Linked DNA regions of Prochlorococcus marinus str. MIT 9312. The protein of the gene in region 1 interacts with the protein of each later gene in a pairwise test. Links are inferred from orthologs where the notes say so. Each region holds a gene or a part of one and is shown on either strand. Other genes may lie near its edges. The genes, in order: accC and ribD.

The links.
Region 2: the proteins of accC (region 1) and ribD interact in binary tests that used the Escherichia coli proteins (3 or more experiments, as listed by UniProt). The link is inferred for Prochlorococcus marinus str. MIT 9312 from one-to-one orthologs.

What each region holds. Positions count from the first base shown.
Region 1 is NC_007577.1:62,723-72,668, reverse strand. The notes cover bases 2,944-5,861. They hold accC (acetyl-CoA carboxylase biotin carboxylase subunit), read right to left. Parts: upstream 5,117-5,861; coding sequence 3,770-5,116; downstream 2,944-3,769. Other genes in these bases: PMT9312_RS00300 (hypothetical protein), read left to right, coding at 5,486-5,861; PMT9312_RS00315 (YggT family protein), read left to right, coding at 3,446-3,751; psbX (photosystem II reaction center X protein), read right to left, coding at 3,170-3,355; PMT9312_RS00325 (Ycf66 family protein), read right to left, coding at 2,944-3,089. In the rest of the region: PMT9312_RS00335 (ABC transporter ATP-binding protein/permease), read left to right, coding at 1-1,878; PMT9312_RS00330 (chlorophyll a/b-binding protein), read left to right, coding at 1,887-2,162; more of PMT9312_RS00325, read right to left, coding at 2,163-2,943; more of PMT9312_RS00300, read left to right, coding at 5,862-6,751; PMT9312_RS00295 (PRC-barrel domain-containing protein), read right to left, coding at 6,755-7,804; chromosome segregation protein SMC, read right to left, coding at 7,850-9,946. UniProt on the Escherichia coli protein: This protein is a component of the acetyl coenzyme A carboxylase complex; first, biotin carboxylase catalyzes the carboxylation of the carrier protein and then the transcarboxylase transfers the carboxyl group to form malonyl-CoA.
Region 2 is NC_007577.1:1,273,609-1,283,591, forward strand. The notes cover bases 3,104-6,058. They hold ribD (bifunctional diaminohydroxyphosphoribosylaminopyrimidine deaminase/5-amino-6-(5-phosphoribosylamino)uracil reductase RibD), read right to left. Parts: upstream 5,151-6,058; coding sequence 4,056-5,150; downstream 3,104-4,055. Other genes in these bases: ftsH (ATP-dependent zinc metalloprotease FtsH), read right to left, coding at 3,104-3,940; PMT9312_RS07035 (DUF3122 domain-containing protein), read right to left, coding at 5,166-5,666; PMT9312_RS07040 (hypothetical protein), read right to left, coding at 5,641-5,946; PMT9312_RS07045 (bifunctional cobalt-precorrin-7 (C(5))-methyltransferase/cobalt-precorrin-6B (C(15))-methyltransferase), read left to right, coding at 5,976-6,058. In the rest of the region: transcriptional repressor LexA, read right to left, coding at 446-1,063; argF (ornithine carbamoyltransferase), read right to left, coding at 1,123-2,049; more of ftsH, read right to left, coding at 2,078-3,103; more of PMT9312_RS07045, read left to right, coding at 6,059-7,250; PMT9312_RS07050 (NAD(+) kinase), read right to left, coding at 7,264-8,172; pheS (phenylalanine--tRNA ligase subunit alpha), read right to left, coding at 8,243-9,250; 5'/3'-nucleotidase SurE, read left to right, coding at 9,320-9,983. UniProt on the Escherichia coli protein: Converts 2,5-diamino-6-(ribosylamino)-4(3h)-pyrimidinone 5'-phosphate into 5-amino-6-(ribosylamino)-2,4(1h,3h)-pyrimidinedione 5'-phosphate.

The DNA.
Region 1 (9,946 bases):
CAATTCATATGGCTTTTGATATCTCTTTTATTTTGTGTTGGGGGAATAGTGCTTGTTGGTCTTACAGGAATAATAAGTTTTTTCGAAAACTTTCAACCTATTTTTCTTGAAAAGTATTTCGGCGGTGTAGTAAGTATTATCAATTCAATTTGGGCTGGGAGCTGGGGATTGCTTTTCTCTGCCTTATTTCTAATTGGATCAGGAAGCTTTTTTAGCTTAAGACTTCAATTAAAAAACCGTAGATGGTTACATTGGTTATTCCTTGCGATAATTGTATTAATGCTTTTAGCTGTAAACGGAATAAACGCAGGAATAGGATTTATAGCAAGAGATTTAACAAATGCTTTGGTAGAAAAGCAAGAAGATGGATTTTATCGGATATTGGGGATTTACGCTTGTTGTTTTGCTGTTGCTCTACCAATACGTGTTTCCCAAATATTTTTTACATATAAATTGGGAATAATTTGGAGAGAATGGCTTTCAAAAAGTTTAGTCAAAGATTATATGACTAATAAAGCTTATTACCAATTAAATCCCAATGATGAAGAGCAAACTGATGTAGATAATCCTGATCAAAGGATTACAGATGATACCCGAGCTTTTACGGGGCAAAGCCTGTCTTTTACATTAGGTGTTTTTGATGCACTACTCACATTTTCGCTTAATATTCTTATTTTATGGAGTATCAGTACAACACTTACTTTTTCTTTATTTGGTTACGCTGCATTTGCAACTTCTATCCTTTTAGTTGCTGGTAAAAATCTTGTAAAGATAGACTTTGATCAACTCAGATACGAAGCAGATTTTCGATATGGCTTGGTACATATTAGAGATAACGCTGAATCAATAGCTTTTTACGCCGGGGAAAATCCTGAGCGCAATGAAACTGAAAGGCGATTAGGAGAAGTGGTAAGAAACTTTAATTTACTGATTATATGGAGAGTAATAATTGACGTTATGAGAAGATCCATTAATTATGCTGGAAATTTCTTCCCATATTTAATAATGGCAATACCTTACTTTAAAGGTGATATTGATTATGGGCGTTTTATTCAGGCAAGCTTTGCATTTGGCATGGTCGAAGGTTCGTTATTTTTCATTGTTAATCAAATAGAAGAACTTGCAAAATTTACTGCTGGAATCGGAAGATTAGAAGGATTCCAATCAAAAGTCGAATCTATTAGTCAAACTAACCCTATAAGCAATCAAAACGTTATTTCAGATTATCCCTCAATTCTTATTAAAAATGCTGACCTTTATCCCCCAGGCTCGGATAAAAAAATTATTAAGAATTTAAATTTGAGCATCAATAATAATCAATCACTTTTGGTTGTAGGACCTTCTGGATGTGGAAAAACATCTTTGCTAAGAATGATTAGTGGTTTATGGGAACCAGATCAGGGAGTAATAAAAAAACCAAAAATTGGGGAATTATTATTCATACCTCAGAAACCTTATATGTTACTAGGTTCTTTAAGGGAACAATTATGTTATCCCACAGAAGTTCAAAAATTTAGTGATGAACATCTTACTGCTGTACTTCATGAAGTAAATTTAAAAACATTAGTGGATCGTTATCCTAATCTTGATATCAAACAAGATTGGCCAAGAATTCTTTCTCTAGGCGAACAACAAAGATTAGCTTTTGCAAGACTTTTACTAAATTCTCCAAGATTTGCAGTACTTGATGAAGCAACAAGTGCTTTAGATATTGATACTGAAAAAAAACTATATGGTTTACTAAAGGAAAGAGAACTATCTCTTATTAGTGTTGGACATAGACCTAGCTTAAAAGATTTTCATGAAAATATTTTAGAATTAAATGGACAAGGAGACTGGAAATTAGTGACTTCTGATAAGTATAATTTTAAGGATTAGGAAAAAAAATGAATTCTAAAGAAGAACAAACTAACTCAGAAGTCACTAATTTAGAGAATGAGAGTTCTATAGAAAAAAAGAAAGATAAAAATGACAAAAGTGAACAAACTGCAGATATTAAATTTGATGAAAAATCAATAGATATTGAAGATGAATATAAATTCGGATGGAGTAATTATTCTGAAATAACTAATGGAAGATTTGCAATGATCGGATTCCTAGCAATAATACTAATTGAATTATTTAGTCAACAATCGTTTTTAAAATGGGCAGGAATCTTATAATTAATCATCAAATCTAGAACTGTTATCTCTAGGTTTCTTTTTATTTTTTCCAACGGTATATCTACCATTTTGATTTTTTGCACTTGATCTCGCTGAAGAGCTGACTCTCCGAGACTCTCGAGTTTTTTTGACTTGATTAACATCTTTGAATGAAGCATCTTCTACTAGCTCTGTTGAAGTTTGCTGCCTAATAGGAGATCTTGAAGGTTTCTTTCTTGATTGAGAAGAATTATCAGGTGTAGAACTATTATCTTGCCTAGATACTGTCCGATTTATTCTGGGTCTTGATCCTGTTTTAACTTCATTACGAGATAAGTTTCTTCTTTCACCAAAGTTATTTCTTTCTGATTGATTACTATTTGTATCTCCAGGAGTCTTTCTTCTTCTTATAGGTTCGTCATTTTCAAACTGATTTGCTTCTCTTTTAGATGGCCTGCTTCTACTTGCAGCAGAAGCAGGAATGGCTCTTGAAACATTTCTTCTAAGAGATCTCCCATCCATATATTCATCTTCAAATTCATCTTCTTGAGGGTTAAATCTTCTTGATGGTCTTTCAGCTTCCTCAAACCTATCGTATTCGTCATTAAATCGACCTCTAGAATTTCTGGGCACATCAGAAATAGGATCATCATCAAAATAAGATGATCTTCTTGCTTGATCAGTAGCAACTCCCCTTAATCGCACACTTTCATATGCAAAAAAAACTGTGGTTCCTGCTAACAAAAACTGACCAAACTGAAGAATAGGATCTAATCTCCAGCCTTGAAAAAATAATATCCCTCCGCACAAAAGTCCTATTGCTGCGAAGAAAACATCATAATCTCTTGCTAATGCAGGTTTAAAAGACCTTAAAAAATAAAGGCCTCCTCCACCTACAGCGAGAACTATACCAACAATACTGGCCCAATTGAGACTAGCATTGACCACATTCTTTCTCCAAAATTTATTTTTTAAAGGGGAAATTAAATCACCCTATATATATAGTGTACTTAAAACTTCTACAAAAACTAGCGTCTTCCAGTAGATGTACGATTGAGGGAATCTTTCTGACTAACAAAAATCAAAAATGCAGTAGCTGGAATAACGATAAGTAAAGCGGCGGCAATAAAACTACCTATCATTCCAACTGCGGAATTATTTGCAACTTCAGAAGAAAAATCTGCAGCTAGTAATAAATTTGAGATTTGAAACACTGGTTAAATATTAAATTCTCAATTTATAATACGAATTAAATACGTTTCAATGGGTTATTTATTAAGATGAGTTAAATAATTGTGATTTCCTTGCTTGTAGAATCTCTCCAAATTTTAGATGTTAGCTTAGGAATCTCTCTATCATATCTAACTGTAATTTTTTTAATAAGATTAATTCTTACTTGGTACCCAAAAATTGATTTAAGTAAAGGTTTATGGTTATTAGTTTCAATACCATCAAGCTCTATTCTGAATTTAACAAGAAAATTAATTCCCCCTATAGGAGGAGTTGATGTGGGACCTGTAATCTGGATTGGAATTATAAGCTTTTTAAGAGAGATTTTAGTGGGTCAACAAGGTCTTATAAAACTTGCATTGCATACACACATTTCATAGTAATTATTTAATTATTCCTCAGTAATTTGGCAATAATTCTTCTTCTACATATTTAGTATGTATCTTACCTTCCTTAAATTTAGCTTTATTCAGTAAAGTTAGATGAAAGTTAATTGTTGTAGGAATGCCGGTTACCGCGCATTCATTTAAAGCCCTATTCATACGTTTAATTGCAGTATTACGATCTTTTCCCCAGACTATTAATTTACCAATTAATGAGTCATAGAATGGAGGTATTTCATAGCCAGTATAAACATGACTATCCACCCTTACACCAGGGCCGCCAGGAGGAAGCCAACCAGTTATTTTTCCAGGTGATGGTCGGAAATTATGAGAAGGATCTTCAGCGTTGATTCTACATTCAATGGCATGACCGTTTAAATTGATATCATCCTGATTAAATTCCAAGTTTACTCCGCTTGCGATTTTAATTTGCTCAGCTATTAAATCAACTCCTGTAACCATTTCAGTAACAGGATGTTCAACTTGAATCCTAGTATTCATTTCCATGAAATAAAAATTATCATCATCAACTAAAAATTCAACCGTACCAGCTCCTTCGTAACCGATACTTTTTGCAGCAGCAATAGCTGCATTTCCCATTTTTTTTCTAAGTTCAGTGTTAATTGCAGGGCTAGGAGACTCTTCCAATAACTTCTGATGTCTTCTTTGAACTGAACAATCTCGCTCTCCTAAATGAACAACATTTCCCGACCTATCCGCCAAAATTTGAATTTCTACATGTCTTGGCTTCTTTATAAATTTCTCCATATATAAACCATCATTACCAAAAGCTGCTTCTGCTTCACCCTGAGCTGCTTTAAACATTTTTTCAAGATTATCAGCATTTTCAACCAGCCTCATACCTCTTCCACCTCCTCCAGCAGTCGCTTTGATAATTACCGGATAGCCAATATCATCTGCCAATTTATAAGCCTCATCAACATTTGATAACAAGCCTTTACTACCTGGTACTGTTGGAACTCCTACTGCTTCCATAGTTTCTTTAGCTGTAGATTTATCTCCCATAGATCTAATAGCATTAGGAGATGGACCAATAAAAACTATGCCGTGATCGTTACACATCTCAGCAAATTTATCATTTTCAGCAAGAAATCCATAACCAGGATGAATAGCATCAACTCCTCTCGATGTAGCAGCAGCAAGTATATTTGGAATATTTAAATAACTCTTATTACTTAACGAGTCTCCAACGCACACCGCTTCATCAGCAAGCTGAACGTGCAATGCTTTTTTATCTACGGTGCTAAAAACTGCAACTGTTGCAATACCTAGTTCTCTACAACTTCTGACAATTCGTAAAGCTATTTCTCCACGATTAGCAATTAAAACTTTTTCAACCATTATGAAAATTAAATTGAAGAAATGAAAATGACTTAAAATAAAAAATTCTTTGCCAAAGTATTTAACAAAATTTTTTTAGTTATCAGAGGACATTTTTTACAATACAACCTAGAACGTTATATATGTATAAATATTTTTTTTATGCAATAGAAAAATAATTCATCATATACAAAAATTCTCTTTTAGAACTACATCCTTATTTCAGTCAATAATGTATTATATCTTTAAGGTTTAGGTACCCGCGGGTGCTTGAAAACCCTTTGCGGACGTGGCGGAATTGGTAGACGCGCACGTCTAAGGAGCGTGTGGCTTAGGCCTTGCGAGTTCAAGTCTCGCCGTCCGCATTTAATGTATTATGGTTAAACTGCAATGAAAAAAAAATCAGTTGCAGTAGTTATAGTTTCTAATGGTCCTGGTGAATTAGCTACATGGGTAAATCCTCTAGTGGATGAGCTTAATAAAATAAATAAAACTCTATGTGATGACGATACACTCGATTTAACTCTTAGATTAGTTCTTGTTCCTTGCCCAAATGCGACTGGTAAAGAATATTTAGTTGCAAATTCATGGAATAAATTCGAATTAATTACAAAATCCAAAAGTTTTTGGAAATTATTAATAAAGCCAAGTTCTTTTGCTAATTGGCCAAAAAAAGGGGTAGTTATTTTCCTTGGTGGAGATCAATTTTGGAGCATTTTACTAGCTAAAAGATTAGGTTATTTAAATATCACATATGCTGAATGGATTGCGCGATGGCCTCAATGGACTAACAAAATTGCTGCCATGAATTTAAAAGTAAAAGAGTTAATTCCTAAAAGATATAAATATAAATGTCAAATCATTGGCGATTTAATGGCAGATATCAAACTTAATAATGAAATATCATTAAAAAATAAAGAAAAACACTATATTGCATTGTTGCCTGGTTCTAAAAAAGCAAAACTCTCTGTTGGAATTCCTTTCTTCTTAGAAATTGCAGATCATGTAGCTGAAGAAAATCAAAATATAAATTTTATAATTCCCATGGCTCCAACCACTAATAAAAGTGAATATTTATTTTTTCAAAGTGAGAACAATCCAATTGCGAAATATTACTCATCAAAAATTAAAAAAATTAAAAACATCAAAGACTCCTGGTTTGATTATGTAATTGAAACATCAAAAAATACAAAAATTTATCTAATTAAGAAACATCCTTGCTATGAAATATTGAAAGAATGTGATCTTGCGATTACAACTGTAGGAGCAAATACTGCAGAATTAGCAGCAATTGCTCTTCCAATGTTAGTTGTTCTACCAACTCAACATTTAAATATGATGAATGCCTGGGATGGTATTTTTGGAGTAATCGGGAAAATTTCATTCATAAATAGATTCCTAACTTTTATAATTCAATATTTTTATGTTAAAAAAAAGAAGTTTTTTGCTTGGCCAAATATTAAAGCTAAAAGAATGATTGTCCCTGAAAGGATAGGAAATATTTCGCCCAGAAAAATTGCAAGAGAAGTATTATTTCTTATTAAAAATAGGGATCAATTAAAAAGTATTAGTAATAATTTACACAAAGAGAGAGGCGATAAAGGTGCTGCTGAAAAACTTACTTCTATAATTGTTAATTCAATAAAAAAACTTTGAAAATTACCAAGGGTCATCAATTTCAAACTTTTCTGACTTTTTATTATCTTTAACTAAATTTTGTGCATCTAGTGGTTCAATATCCAAAGTTTCTTTTGCATTTTGAATTGGTCTTTTTGAAGCTAAATTTGTAGTTGATTGTTTCTTTTGCATAAAATCAATATTCTTTTCTTCATCTATTTGATTAAAACTATTTTGATTCTCAATCTGATCAGAATAATCATTATCCATATATAACTTTTTTCTGTTATTGATTTCCTCTGAAGAACCCTTTATTTCAACATATTCAAGTTCATCTTCATCTTCATAATCATCTTCATAATCATCTTGTTCAACAACTTCTTCATATTCCTCAACCAAATTGTTTTGCTTTTCTGATTCCAAACCTGACAATAACTGATTCTCAACTGGGACAAGATTTGCTGAGTATCCATTTGCTTCCCTTTCATCCCATGAAGAACCTCCGACTCCAAGTTTCTCAAGTAATCCACTACTTAATTGGTTCAATTTCTCTTCAGCCCCTTCATAAACAATAATCCTATCCGTACCACTACTTACAATTTCCTCAACAGGAATTTCCCAAGTACTTAAAACTCCCTCACCTAAAAGTGGAACACCTACTGCACCCATAACAAGAGAAATTAAATCCCCTGTCTCGATATCAAACGAAAACCCAAGAACTCTACCTAAAAGTTGTCCAGACTCTGTAATTACCTGACAATTAATTACCTTTCCATATCTTTCTGGAGAAAAACTTTCACTCAAAGAATCTAGAGAGTCAACTAATATCACATCTCCAACTTGCTTTATACTTTCTAAGGGCATCCATTTTGGCAAACCTGGTAAAAATCTTGTAAGTGGATTATCTCTTAGTCCCAAAGCGACCACCTCCCTTCTGTCAATATCAACAACAACTTCACCAACTACGCCTAAACGCCTCCCAGTATCAGTAGTTATAACTTGTGTCCCCATTAATTCTGACCTTAACCATAAACGTTCGCTAGGAACAGAATTAGGGCGATTCTTATTAGCAGATGTGTTAGACAAACTCATAAATACCTTTTTATCATTCTGACGTATAAATTTAAAAAAGTGTGTTTATGCAGCATTTGGTAACCCAACAACTTGAGTATTAGCACCTCGTGCCTGCGCAACACCAATTGTTCGTTCAGACGCACTAATCATAGGCCTTCTATGACTTACGACTATAAATTGTGCATTTGATGACTGATTAGATATTAATTTTGACAACCTTTCAACATTGATACCATCTAAAAAACTATCAACCTCATCTAATGCATAAAAAGGGGAAGGTTTATACTTTTGCAACGCAAATAAAAAACTTAAAGCAGTTAATGATTTTTCACCACCTGACATAGAGGCTAATCTTCTGACATTTTTTCCCTTAGGATGTGCAACTAAAGTTAATCCTCCTTCCAAAGGAGAATTAGTATTTTCAAGTTGAAGGAAACCATCTCCATCAGATAAATTTGCGAAAATTTCTCTAAAGTGTTTATCAACTTCTAAAAATGCTTGCATAAAAGCCTCCTGACGCATAGTCGATACAGTTTCTATTCTCAGCAATAATTCAGATCTTTCATTAGATAGGATTGCTAATTTTTCTCGTAAACCATTTAATCGCTCAATTAATTCTTCTAGTTCATCAAGAGCCAGCATATTAACAGGTTCTAAGCTTTGTAGTTTTGCATTTATAATCGAGATTTCTGATTGAACAGATTCAAGACTCTTCTCTTCATATTCTTCAAGCTTTGGGAAAGGATTAGGTAGATCTTTTTTATAATTTTCTAATTTTATTTTCTCGCTCCTCATCTCTTCTTTCAGAGAATGCATATCCCTTTCAAGATATTCAAGCTTCAATAGATAGTTATTATATTCTTGCCTTTTATTTGAAATTGAAGAGTTTAATTCATCTCTTTTTCTTCTCAAAAAACCTAAATCCTTCTCTAGGGAATTTTTTTGATTATTGAGAACTAAAAGCTCTTTTTTAAATTTATCTCTTTTTTCTATCCATTCACTATGAGCAATTGCAAGTTCTTTGATAGATTCCTGCAAGTTTTTTTCTTGTAATAAAGTTATTTTTAATGAATTATTGATACGCTCTTTATTTAAAGCAAATTGATTCTTCTTATCTAGTAATGTATCTCTCTCCTTAATATGTAATTCAAGTTTTTTATCAAGATTATTAAAATCGTTATTAAAAGCTATTAATGATGATTTTTGATTTTTTTCATAATTCTCCTTAAGAATGATTTGCAATTGATCAAACTTATCATGATGAGGCTTCAATTCATTTTTTAAACTATCTAACTCCTCAACTAATAAATTATTAGCACTATCAAGTTTATTTAAACTCAATTTGAAATCCTGAATTCTTTTCATGACAACTTCAACAGAATTTTTATTCACTTCAATTTCTTTGTTAAATGAAGCACAATCCTCAATTATATGACTGCGGTTAGAATTTAATTTATTGAGTCTATTATTTTTTATAATTAAATCATTATTTGACTCCCTTAAGGCTTCTTCAATAACCAATAATCTTTCTTTTATAGGGCTAGAGTCATCAAGATCATTATTAATTCCAAATCTATAAGCTAAATCTTTATTTAACTTACTGCCCCCTGTAATAGCTCCACTTGCTTCTAATAGTTCACCACTTAAAGTAACCAACCTATTTTTTTGTTTAGATAATCTAGCTGAGGCTAAGTCTGAGAAAACCAATGTATCTCCAAAAACATATCTAAAAACATCTGAATAAACTTCATCAAAAGTAATTAAATTAATGGCTTTATCAATGAATCCATGCTCTCTATTATTTTCAAATCTTGAAATTGCATAATTCTTCTTTTGACTTTTAATTCTATTTAAAGGTAAAAAAGTTAATCTTCCCGCTTTCTTCTTTTTAAGAATTTCAATAGCTTTAGCTGCAATATGATCATTGTCAACAACAATTTGTCCTAGTCTATTTCCAGCAGCAATTTCTAATGCATATCTATTTTTCTCACTAACCTCTCCAAGTTGAGCTACATAACCATGTATACCCTCTAATCCTGCTTCTAAAAGAATTCTTAGAGCGTATGAACCTCTAGATTCATTTAAAGCTTCCTTTCTGCTTTCAAATCTAGATAAATCCTTTTCAAGCCTTAATTGCTCGTTGTTTAGCCTTAGTTTAGT
Region 2 (9,983 bases), 1.2 Mb from region 1 along the record:
TTCTAGGAGCTAGAAATAATATTCTTGTAAGAAGGACATAGGACTATTTCTTAAACAAATTGGTATAGAAATAAAATCTATTTAATCCAAAAATTTTTCAAGCATTTATTTATGGCTGGGTAGATTCTGCTGGTAAATAACAGTTCATAAATCCAGTACTTTTTCTTATAATATTAATTTTGGAAGAAAGAAAGCTATAAGGTTCCAGTGAGATATTTAAGAATTAATATTGATGAAAAATTGGAGAAATGAATTTTTAATTATAAATTCTCGATAAGAATTCGGGTTTACCTAAATCCTTATTTATAAGATGGAGTTTAAATAGTCTTTAGCAGAAATAAATTAAACTTTGCTAGTTAACTTTTACTGATCTAACTTCTTCTTTTGTAGGAATATATACTACTATGAAGTAATTACAGAAATTAATTAATAGCAACAGAAATACTTATGTTTTTCTCCAAACAGCACATAATCTACCTTGTATAGAAATCTGCTCATTCTCCAAAACAATTGGAGAATAATTAGGATTTGCAGCCTCTAATGAAACTTTATTACCTTTTTTATAAAAATATTTTAAAGTTGCTCCACTCCCTGGTATGTATGCACTCACTATAGTTCCATTTTTAATGCTTCCTGTGCTTTCTATCGGTTCTAACAAAACTGTATCTCCATCAGCGATGAAAGCATCTTTCATGGAATCACCATTTACAATTAAAGCAAATAATCCCTTTTTTTTAATTACTGAAGATATATCTAACTCTTCTTGAAAATCATTAAAAGTTTCAATCAATCCTCCAGCTGCAATAGATCCAAGTATTGGGATCCCTTGTCTGAAAACATCCTCGACAATTTGCAAAGTCCTCGCTTTACCTTCTTGCCATTTAATAAAACCTTTATCCTGAAGATGCTTAAGACGACTTTGAATAGGTGCTGGAGATTTTAATCCCATAGCCTGCATCATTTGTCTTATAGATGGACTATGTTGAAATTCATTCATATAATCCCTTATCCATTCAAAAAGCTCATTTTGTGGCTCAGTAAGAGTCTTTTCAGAAGGAATCATCTCTAAAGCAAATGCAAACTAATACATTTGTACCTCTTAAAAGGAATTATTGCAACTATTTAACTTAACAATCCTGCCAAAAGAGCTTGCTGGACATGCAACCTATTTTCTGCCTGCTTAAAAATTCTACTAATTTTACTCTCAAAAACTTCTGCTGAAATTTCTTTACCCCTATATGCTGGCAGACAATGGAGAATAATTGCATCTTTATTTGCCTTTCTTACTAAACTGCTATTAATAGTAAATCCTTTAAAATCTTTATCTTTATCTTCTTTTTGATTTTCCTCTCCCATAGATGACCAAACATCTGTATAAAGAACATTTGCCCCTAATACAGCATCATAAGGATCATGAATGATTTTCAACAAATTCTTATTTTTGTAAATTTCAAGTGCTTTGTTAATAACCGAGACATTTGGTTCATAACCTCTTGGGCATGCAATTCTAACTTCTACTCCTAGTAATGCTCCACATAGAATAAGGGAGTTTGCGACGTTATTACCATCACCTATAAATGTCAAAACTACATTTCTAAAATCGATAAACTCCTCTTGAATTGTCAAAAAATCTGCTAGAGCTTGGCAGGGATGTTCTAAATCTGTAAGAGCATTAATTACTGGTATCGTAGACCATTTTGCATATTCTTCTAGATCTGAATGATTAAAAGTTCTAATTGCAATAACATCGCAATATCTACTTAGAACTCTAGCAGTATCTTTAATGGGCTCTCCTCTTCCTATTTGGGATGTAATCGGATTTAGGTCGATAGTGGTTCCACCAAGTCGTGACATCGCGACTTGAAAACTAACTCTTGTTCGTGTTGATGACTTATCAAATATTAATCCTAAAACTTTATTGTTAGGATCAATATTTATCTTTTTATTTTTAAAATTTTTTGCAAGGTCTAAAATATTAATAAACTCATCAGTTGTCATATCAAAGCTTGATAGATAATTATTATTAGCAAGCTTATTTGGTTTTACCATGAATAATTCTAGTGAGATCTAGATTCTACTATGCAGGTAACTTAGATTCTGAAAGCAGATTTTTCAACTCCTCACCCTCAATAACTTCTTCTTCAAGAATTTTTTGTGAAATTGATTCAAGTAATGGTAAATTATTCCTTAAAATGTTCAATGCAGTTTCGTGAGCATCATCTACTAGATCTCTTACTTCTTTATCTATCGCTTGAGCTGTAGCATCACTAACTGACCTTCTTGGATTATTACCATTACCCAAGAATTGCCCACCACCTTGTTTATCATAAGCAAGTGGACCAAGAATATCGCTCATGCCAAATGTGCCTACCATTTGTTCTGCTATATCTGTAGCCCTTTGAAGATCATTAGAAGCACCTGTAGTAATTTTTCCGAAAACCACCTCTTCTGCAGACCGGCCGCCTAAGAGTGTTGCTATCTGACCTTTTAATTCTTCTTTTGAATTAAGAAATCTCTCCTCAGTAGGCAATTGAAGAGTATATCCAAGTGCGCTCATTCCTCTTGGCACTATTGAAATTTTTGCAACTTTTGAACCTCCTGGCATTAAATGACCAACAATTGCATGGCCTACTTCGTGATAAGCAACAACTTTCTTCTCATCATCTTGGAGAACTCTACTTTTCTTCTCAAGACCAGCAACTACTCTTTCAATAGCCTCACTTAAGTCTTGTTGTTCAACACTTTTCCTCTTTGCTCTAGCTGCTAGAAGAGCTGCTTCATTAACCATATTTGCCAGGTCTGCACCGGCAAACCCACTTGTAGCTTGAGCTATAGAATCTAAATCTATTGAATCTGAAAGTTTAACTTTTTTTGTGTAGATCTCTAATATAGTTTTTCTGCCGGATAAATCTGGTCTATCAACTAAAACCTGTCTATCAAATCTTCCTGGTCTTAGAAGGGCCGCGTCAAGCACTTCGGGCTGGTTAGTAGCAGCAAGTACTATAACAGGCTTATCAGCAGAGGCAAATCCATCCATTTCGGTAAGAAGCTGATTTAAAGTTTGTTCTCTCTCATCATTACCACCAACTACTCCCATTGATCCTGAACGACTTTTACCAATAGCATCTAATTCGTCAATAAAAATAATGCAAGGGGCTTTTTTCTTAGCTTGCTCAAATAAATCCCTGACTCTTGCTGCACCTGCACCTACAAAAAGCTCAACAAATTCAGAGCCAGAAATAATGAAGAATGGAACTTCTGCTTCTCCAGCAACAGCTTTTGAAAGAAGAGTTTTTCCTGTTCCTGGAGGGCCTACAAGAAGAACTCCCTTTGGAATTCGGGCACCAATATCTGTATATCTCTCAGGTTTTTTTAAGAAATCAACGATTTCCGTTAATTCGTCCTTAGCTTCGTCAACCCCTGCCACATCTGCAAAAGTTACTTTTGATTCATCATCGGGTACATATACTTTAGCTTTACTTTTAGTAAAACTTAGAGCTCCTTGAGCACCTCCGCCTCCCATACTTCTTCTAGCAAAGAATTGCAGAACAAGAATAAAAATTAAAGGCGGAACAACCCAGCTCAAGATAGTTGAAAAGAAATTAGGTTTCTTTGGAGGAGCAGCAGCGAATTCAACCCCTTTACTCTCCAACCTTTGTGGAAGATCCATATCAAAAATTGGGGTGGTTGCTAAAACTGAAGGTGCACCTTCTTCAGCACCATTAAGTTCATACCTGATTTGCTCCTGTGTTATGTACGCTCTTTTAACTTCCCCATCATTAACCTGATCTATAAATAAGGAGTAGGGAACTCTCGGTATCTGCATATTTTGACTAGGGAAAAGGCTACTAAACAAAAGTAATGCTCCAACTCCTATCAAAATGATATTTACAATTCCAAATCTTCTATTAGGTTGATTATCGTCTTGTCTTATTGGCATGATTGTGGGCAAATTTGAACTTATTATAAACTAAACGAAAAGTTTCTGTATCTGTATTATTTTTTTTGGGTAAGAACCGTACGGTACTTTGACCCATTGAGTTTAATAGTGAAAACTAAATTTTTAATTCACTCTTTACGCATATATCATTACCAATCAAACTAACCTGAGAATCACTTAATTTTATAATCTCATGCATTTCTTCAAATTGAAAATCTCCAAGGGGGTTCATATTAGTTTGGCCTCCTAAAATTTTTGGTGCAATAAAAGATATTATTTCATTAATGCAATCTGACTTAACAGCCGAAGTCGCCAATTTTGGGCCACATTCCCACAAAACTTTGTTACATCCTCTTTTAGCTAATAATTTTGAAATTAACTCTGGATTATCTGATGATACCTTTTCAACTTCCACACATTGTGGAATGTTGGTAAGAAATTTTTCATTGGCCGTTGAAGAATCATAAATAACTAAAGTTTTTGCCTCATCACAATCCCAAAGATTAGATTTTGGAGGTAAATCTAAGGTTTTTGTGAAAACAACTCGCAATGGTTCAGGATTTTTCAAACCTCTAGTAGTCAATAGTGGATTATCCTGTCTTAATGTGTTTCCACCAATAATTATTGCATCAAATTCAGTTCTAAAAGAATGCACTAATGATCTTGAATCTTTATTAGTAATCCATTTACTTTTACCATTTTTTAAACCTATCCGTCCATCAATACTCATTGCCCATTTAAGAACTCCAAATGATTTCTCAGTTATGGTCCTGTAAATAAAAGCCTTATTTAATTCTAAAGATTCTTTTTTACATAATCCTAAGTGAACTTTAATTCCAGCTTGTTTGAGCAATTTAATACCTTTACCAGATACTCTTTTATCAGGATCTTGAATAGAGATATATATTTTTTTAATCCCAGACGATATCACTTTATCAACACATGGAGGTGTTTTACCATGGTGGCAGCAAGGTTCGAGATTCACATACATATAACCATCTTTAACCTCTTTTTTTAAATTATTAAAAGCCATTACCTCAGCATGAGGTTCCCCAGCCTTGTAATGAAAACCTTCAGAAATAAGATTTCCATTTTTATCTAGTATTACTGCTCCCACCAAAGGATTTGGGCTAGTTTTACCTTTACCTAATGAAGCTAAAAAAATAGCTCTCTTCATCCATTTTATATGGCTTACATTTTTTTCAGACATCTCGTGAATCAATAATCAACTTAGTGATCTCCATTCTTTAACCAAAAAAGGAGGAACAGGTAACTCTGAAAAAACACCTGATAAAGATAATCTCAATGGTCTATTTTTATCAATATTTTGAATAAGCTCATCAAGATCAAATTCTGCAGCTGCTTGTCTAACATCATTTGCTAATTCTAAGTTAAGTAATGTTTTGTCATTCATTAACCAGCTTTTTCTTCCAGATTCAACCCTTAATACAGTGGGGTGGTCGATCCTTAAAGTTCCAGGATATCCTATAACCCTTAGAATTAATTTGTCTTCAAAAAGAGGAGATTTATAAGCTACTAACTGCCAAGTTTCAAAGTCCAAATCCCTTAAAAACTCACTACTCGCATTTATCAGTTCACCATTAATTTCCGTTTCTGCAATTTCTGCATAAACTTTTAATGGGTTAAAAATAAAAGACAGAAATATCATCAATATTAATATCCCTTTTAAAAAAATATTATTATTTGATTTTGTAATTTTCCTCATTTTCAGAATCCATAAGAGCATCTAAAGTTACAGCTGTTCTAACTATAGCTTGATATCTTTTAATTATTTTACGATTTTTTTCTATAACTCGAGATAAATTCAAAGAGTCTTTTTCAGAATAGCTAGATGTTAATTCGCTAGAATCTTCTTCAAGACACTCAAATTCACTATCCTTATTAATTAAGGTTAATAATAAATCATGTAATCTCTTTCTCCTTTCAGACAATTGATTTATTATTGTAACTCGATCAATAATAGGATAATTCACTAAAACATTCAAATAGATTAGATTCTTTTCCTTAGATATTCATGACTGAAATAAATAGAAAAATTTATATTGTAGGGATTAATTCTTTTAAATTTGAAGATTTACCTTTTAAATTACAAAATCTATTTAATGAGACAGTAAATATTGCAGTGCCTAATTCATATCTTGAAAAAATTAAATCATGGAGCGAAAACGATTTAAAACAAAAAAAATTATTTTATGCAAGCAAAAGTAATAACGAACTCATTAACTGGCTTCGGTCTCAAAAAAATGATGTTATTTTAATTTCAAGAGGCGATCCTCTTTGGTTTGGAATTGGAAGAATACTCCTAGAAAATTTTTCAAAAGATGAATTAAATTTCTACCCTTCAAATACTTGTATTCAATTAGCATTTAGTAAGTTAAAAATTCCTTGGCAGGATACTATTAATGTAAGTATTCATGGGAGAGATTCCACTAAGTTAGTTGAGGCACTTAAAACCAAGCCTTCAAGTTTGGCTATTATTACAGATTCAAACAACAAAAGTTTAGAAATTATCCAAAAAAACTTATCAGAATTAAATCTGATTGACTTTTATGATTTTTGGCTTTGTGAAGAAATAGGTTTCGACAATGAAAATATAAGAAAATTAAATCTTAAAGAGTCATTGCCCTCCGATATCTCGAGTTTGAACATTGCTGTTCTAACAAAAGCAAGGAAAATTTTTTCGAATAATGATTTACCTCTTTTCGGAATCAGTGACATTATTTTTAAAACTTTTGAAGACAGACCAAATTTATTAACTAAAAGGGAGGTTCGTATTCAAATCTTAGCTGATTTAGAACTCCCAAAAAAAGGTGTAATTTGGGATATAGGAGCAGGTTGTGGATCAATTGGTTTAGAGGCATTAAAACTAAGGCCTAATTTAGATTTATTTTGTATCGATAAAAGAATTGGCTCAAAAGGCTTAATATTAGAAAACTCAAAAAGGCTGGGAGTTAAACCAAAATCTATTTTTGAGGAAGACATAAATAATACCTTCAACAAGATAAATTTTATTTCTTTTGAAAAACCTAATAGATTAGTAATTGGAGGATGCGATAAAAAGACTAAACTTCAAATCATTAATAAACTGGGCCAAGATATGAGTAGTGGAGATATTATCTTAATCCCAATAATAGATATTCAAACTATAGAAGAATTAAAAGAGGAATTAGAAAATAAAAATTTTAATACAAATTTAAATTTAATACAGACTTACAAAAGTTTAAGTATCGCAGAAGGAATGAGATTAGAACCAAATAATCCTGTATTTTTATTAAAAGGGAAAAAATAAATTAAGATAATTTTTATTTGTTTGGTTTAGCCACATGGGGTAATCCCCAACCTAGTTTATTTCTTAATACTTGAAAAAATTCATGATCTTCAAGTCTAATAAACTTAACTGAGTGTTTACTTTTTCTTATCAAAACTCTATCTTCAGGCCAAACGTAACAACCAGCATTTCCATCCACAACCATTACTAATCTTTCAGGAGTTGCAGGGAAAACAGTTACTGGCTCTGAATCATTAAAAACTAGTGCCCTTGATGCCAATGAATGCGGCGCAATTGGAGTTAATTGAACAACTGGACAATCAGGAGTAATAACTGGTCCTCCAGCACTAAGAGAATATGCAGTAGATCCAGTTGGAGTAGATAAGATTACACCATCAGCCGAAATATCCACAGGGGCATGTCTTCCTATAGAGATCTCAAAATGACACATACTTGTAAGAGGTTCTCTATGAAGGGCCATCTCATTAAGGCAGAGAGACTCCCACCTCCTCTGATCATTCCTCATTACACTAACGATAAAACAAGTTCTTTCTTCAATATCCCAATTCCCAGTAATAATTTTATCTATAGCTTCATTTAGGTTGGATAAATAAGCTTCCGCAAGAAATCCTAAATGACCAGTATTTATTGTAAGGATTGGAATTTTTGCAGGTGCCGTTTGCCTTGCAGCAGAAAGCACAGTTCCATCTCCGCCAAGAACAATTGCAAATTCCATTGAGGAATCAAACCCCTCGGGAACACAATTGGTATATCCCAATGGACGAACATGTTGATCAGGATTGGCAAATCCAACCATTCCACCAGAGCTACTAACCCTTATGACCTCATAATTGGATTTTTCCAATTTTTCCTGAACAGAACTTGCGGTTTGAACGGCTAGTTCTTTCCCATCATTAACTATTAGTCCTGCTTTAAGTACCAATCAAAAAACTAAAACTACAACTATTTTAAACTAATTTGCTGGACAATCATAATTTATAACTTAAATTCTATTAAAACTGTTCTAAGAATCTAAGATCATTTGTATAAAATTTTCTAATATCGTCAATCTGATGTCTTACCATACAAAATCTTTCAACGCCTAATCCAGCTGCAAATCCAGTCCATTTTTCAGAATCTATTCCTAATTTCTCCAAAACCTTGGGATCTACCATTCCGCAGCCCATTACTTCTAACCATTTACCTTTCCATTGAACGTCCACTTCGGCCGAGGGTTCAGTGAATGGGAAATAACTAGCTCTAAATCTTACAGGAATATCTCCAAAAAAAGTCTTTAAAAAAGTAAGAACTGTCCCTCTTAGGTGGCTAAAATTTATATCTTGATCTATGCATAAAACCTCAACCTGATTAAATACTGGAGAGTGGGTAGCATCTACAGCATCTCTCCTATAAACTCTCCCAGGAGCAATAATTCTTACTGGAGGAGGATTTTTTTCTAAGTACCTTATCTGAACGGGAGAAGTATGGGTCCTCAAAAGTCGATTTTCATCTAAATAGAAAGTATCTTGCATATCTCTTGCAGGATGATTTTTGGGTATATTTAGAGACTCAAAATTATAAAAATCACTTTCTATTTCAGGACCACTTTCAACGGTATAACCTAAACCACAAAAAATATCTATGATCTCATCTTGAGTTGAAATTAAGGGATGCTTGCTTCCAGGAGGTGTTCCAATTGAAGGAATAGTTACATCAATTTTTTCATTTTTGATCTGCTGATCTAAGGCTTCATTATTTAATTGATTTTTTCTTTTATTAAGTAAATCTTGCAAATTTATCTTTATAAAATTTGCTTTTTGGCCAACAATTGGTCTTTCGGCAGCAGATAATTGACCCATTATTTTCAGAATTATTGACAAATCACCTTTTTTTCCTAGTAAGGAAACTCTTAATTTATCCAGTTCTTCATGAGTAGAAGCATTATCTATATTATTTTTTGCTGTTAGAGAAAGATTATTTAGTTTTTCCTCAATTTGACTTAATGATTCAATTTGACGCACTGATATAGTAAAAGTAGGTATTGCTTTCATCTTACTTAAATATCGTCCATAAATAAAATGTATTGAATAATGGAATCGTTAAATATATTAATTAGTAATGATGATGGTGTTTTTGCAGAGGGATTAAGAGCTTTAGCCAAATCAGCACAGAAGAGAGGTCATAAGGTAACAGTAGTATGTCCTGACCAAGAAAGATCAGCTACTGGTCATGGTCTTACTTTGCAATCTCCACTAAGAGTGGAAAGGGCAGACGAATTATTTGAGAGAGGGATCAAAGCTTGGGGATGTTCGGGCACGCCTGCTGATTGCGTCAAATTAGCATTATCTGAGCTCTTGGATAATAAACCTGATCTAGTTCTATCTGGAATAAATCACGGGCCAAATTTAGGGACAGATATTTTTTGTTCAGGCACTGTTGCAGCAGCCATGGAGGGAACTTTAGAAAATGTTCCCTCCATGGCAATAAGTGTTGCGAGTTTTAAATGGAAGAATTTTGAATTTGCTGGAGAAATGGCAATAAATATTGCAGAACAAGCAATTAAGGATAGTTGGCCACCTTCACTTCTACTAAATTTGAATATTCCTCCCTGCGAGAAAAATAAAATAAAAGAATTATCCTGGACAAGATTATCAATCAGAAAATATAAAAATCAATTTTCTAAACGGGAAGACCCAAGGGGTGATGATTATTATTGGTTAGCAGGTGAGGTAGTTTTAGATCTTAAATCAAAAG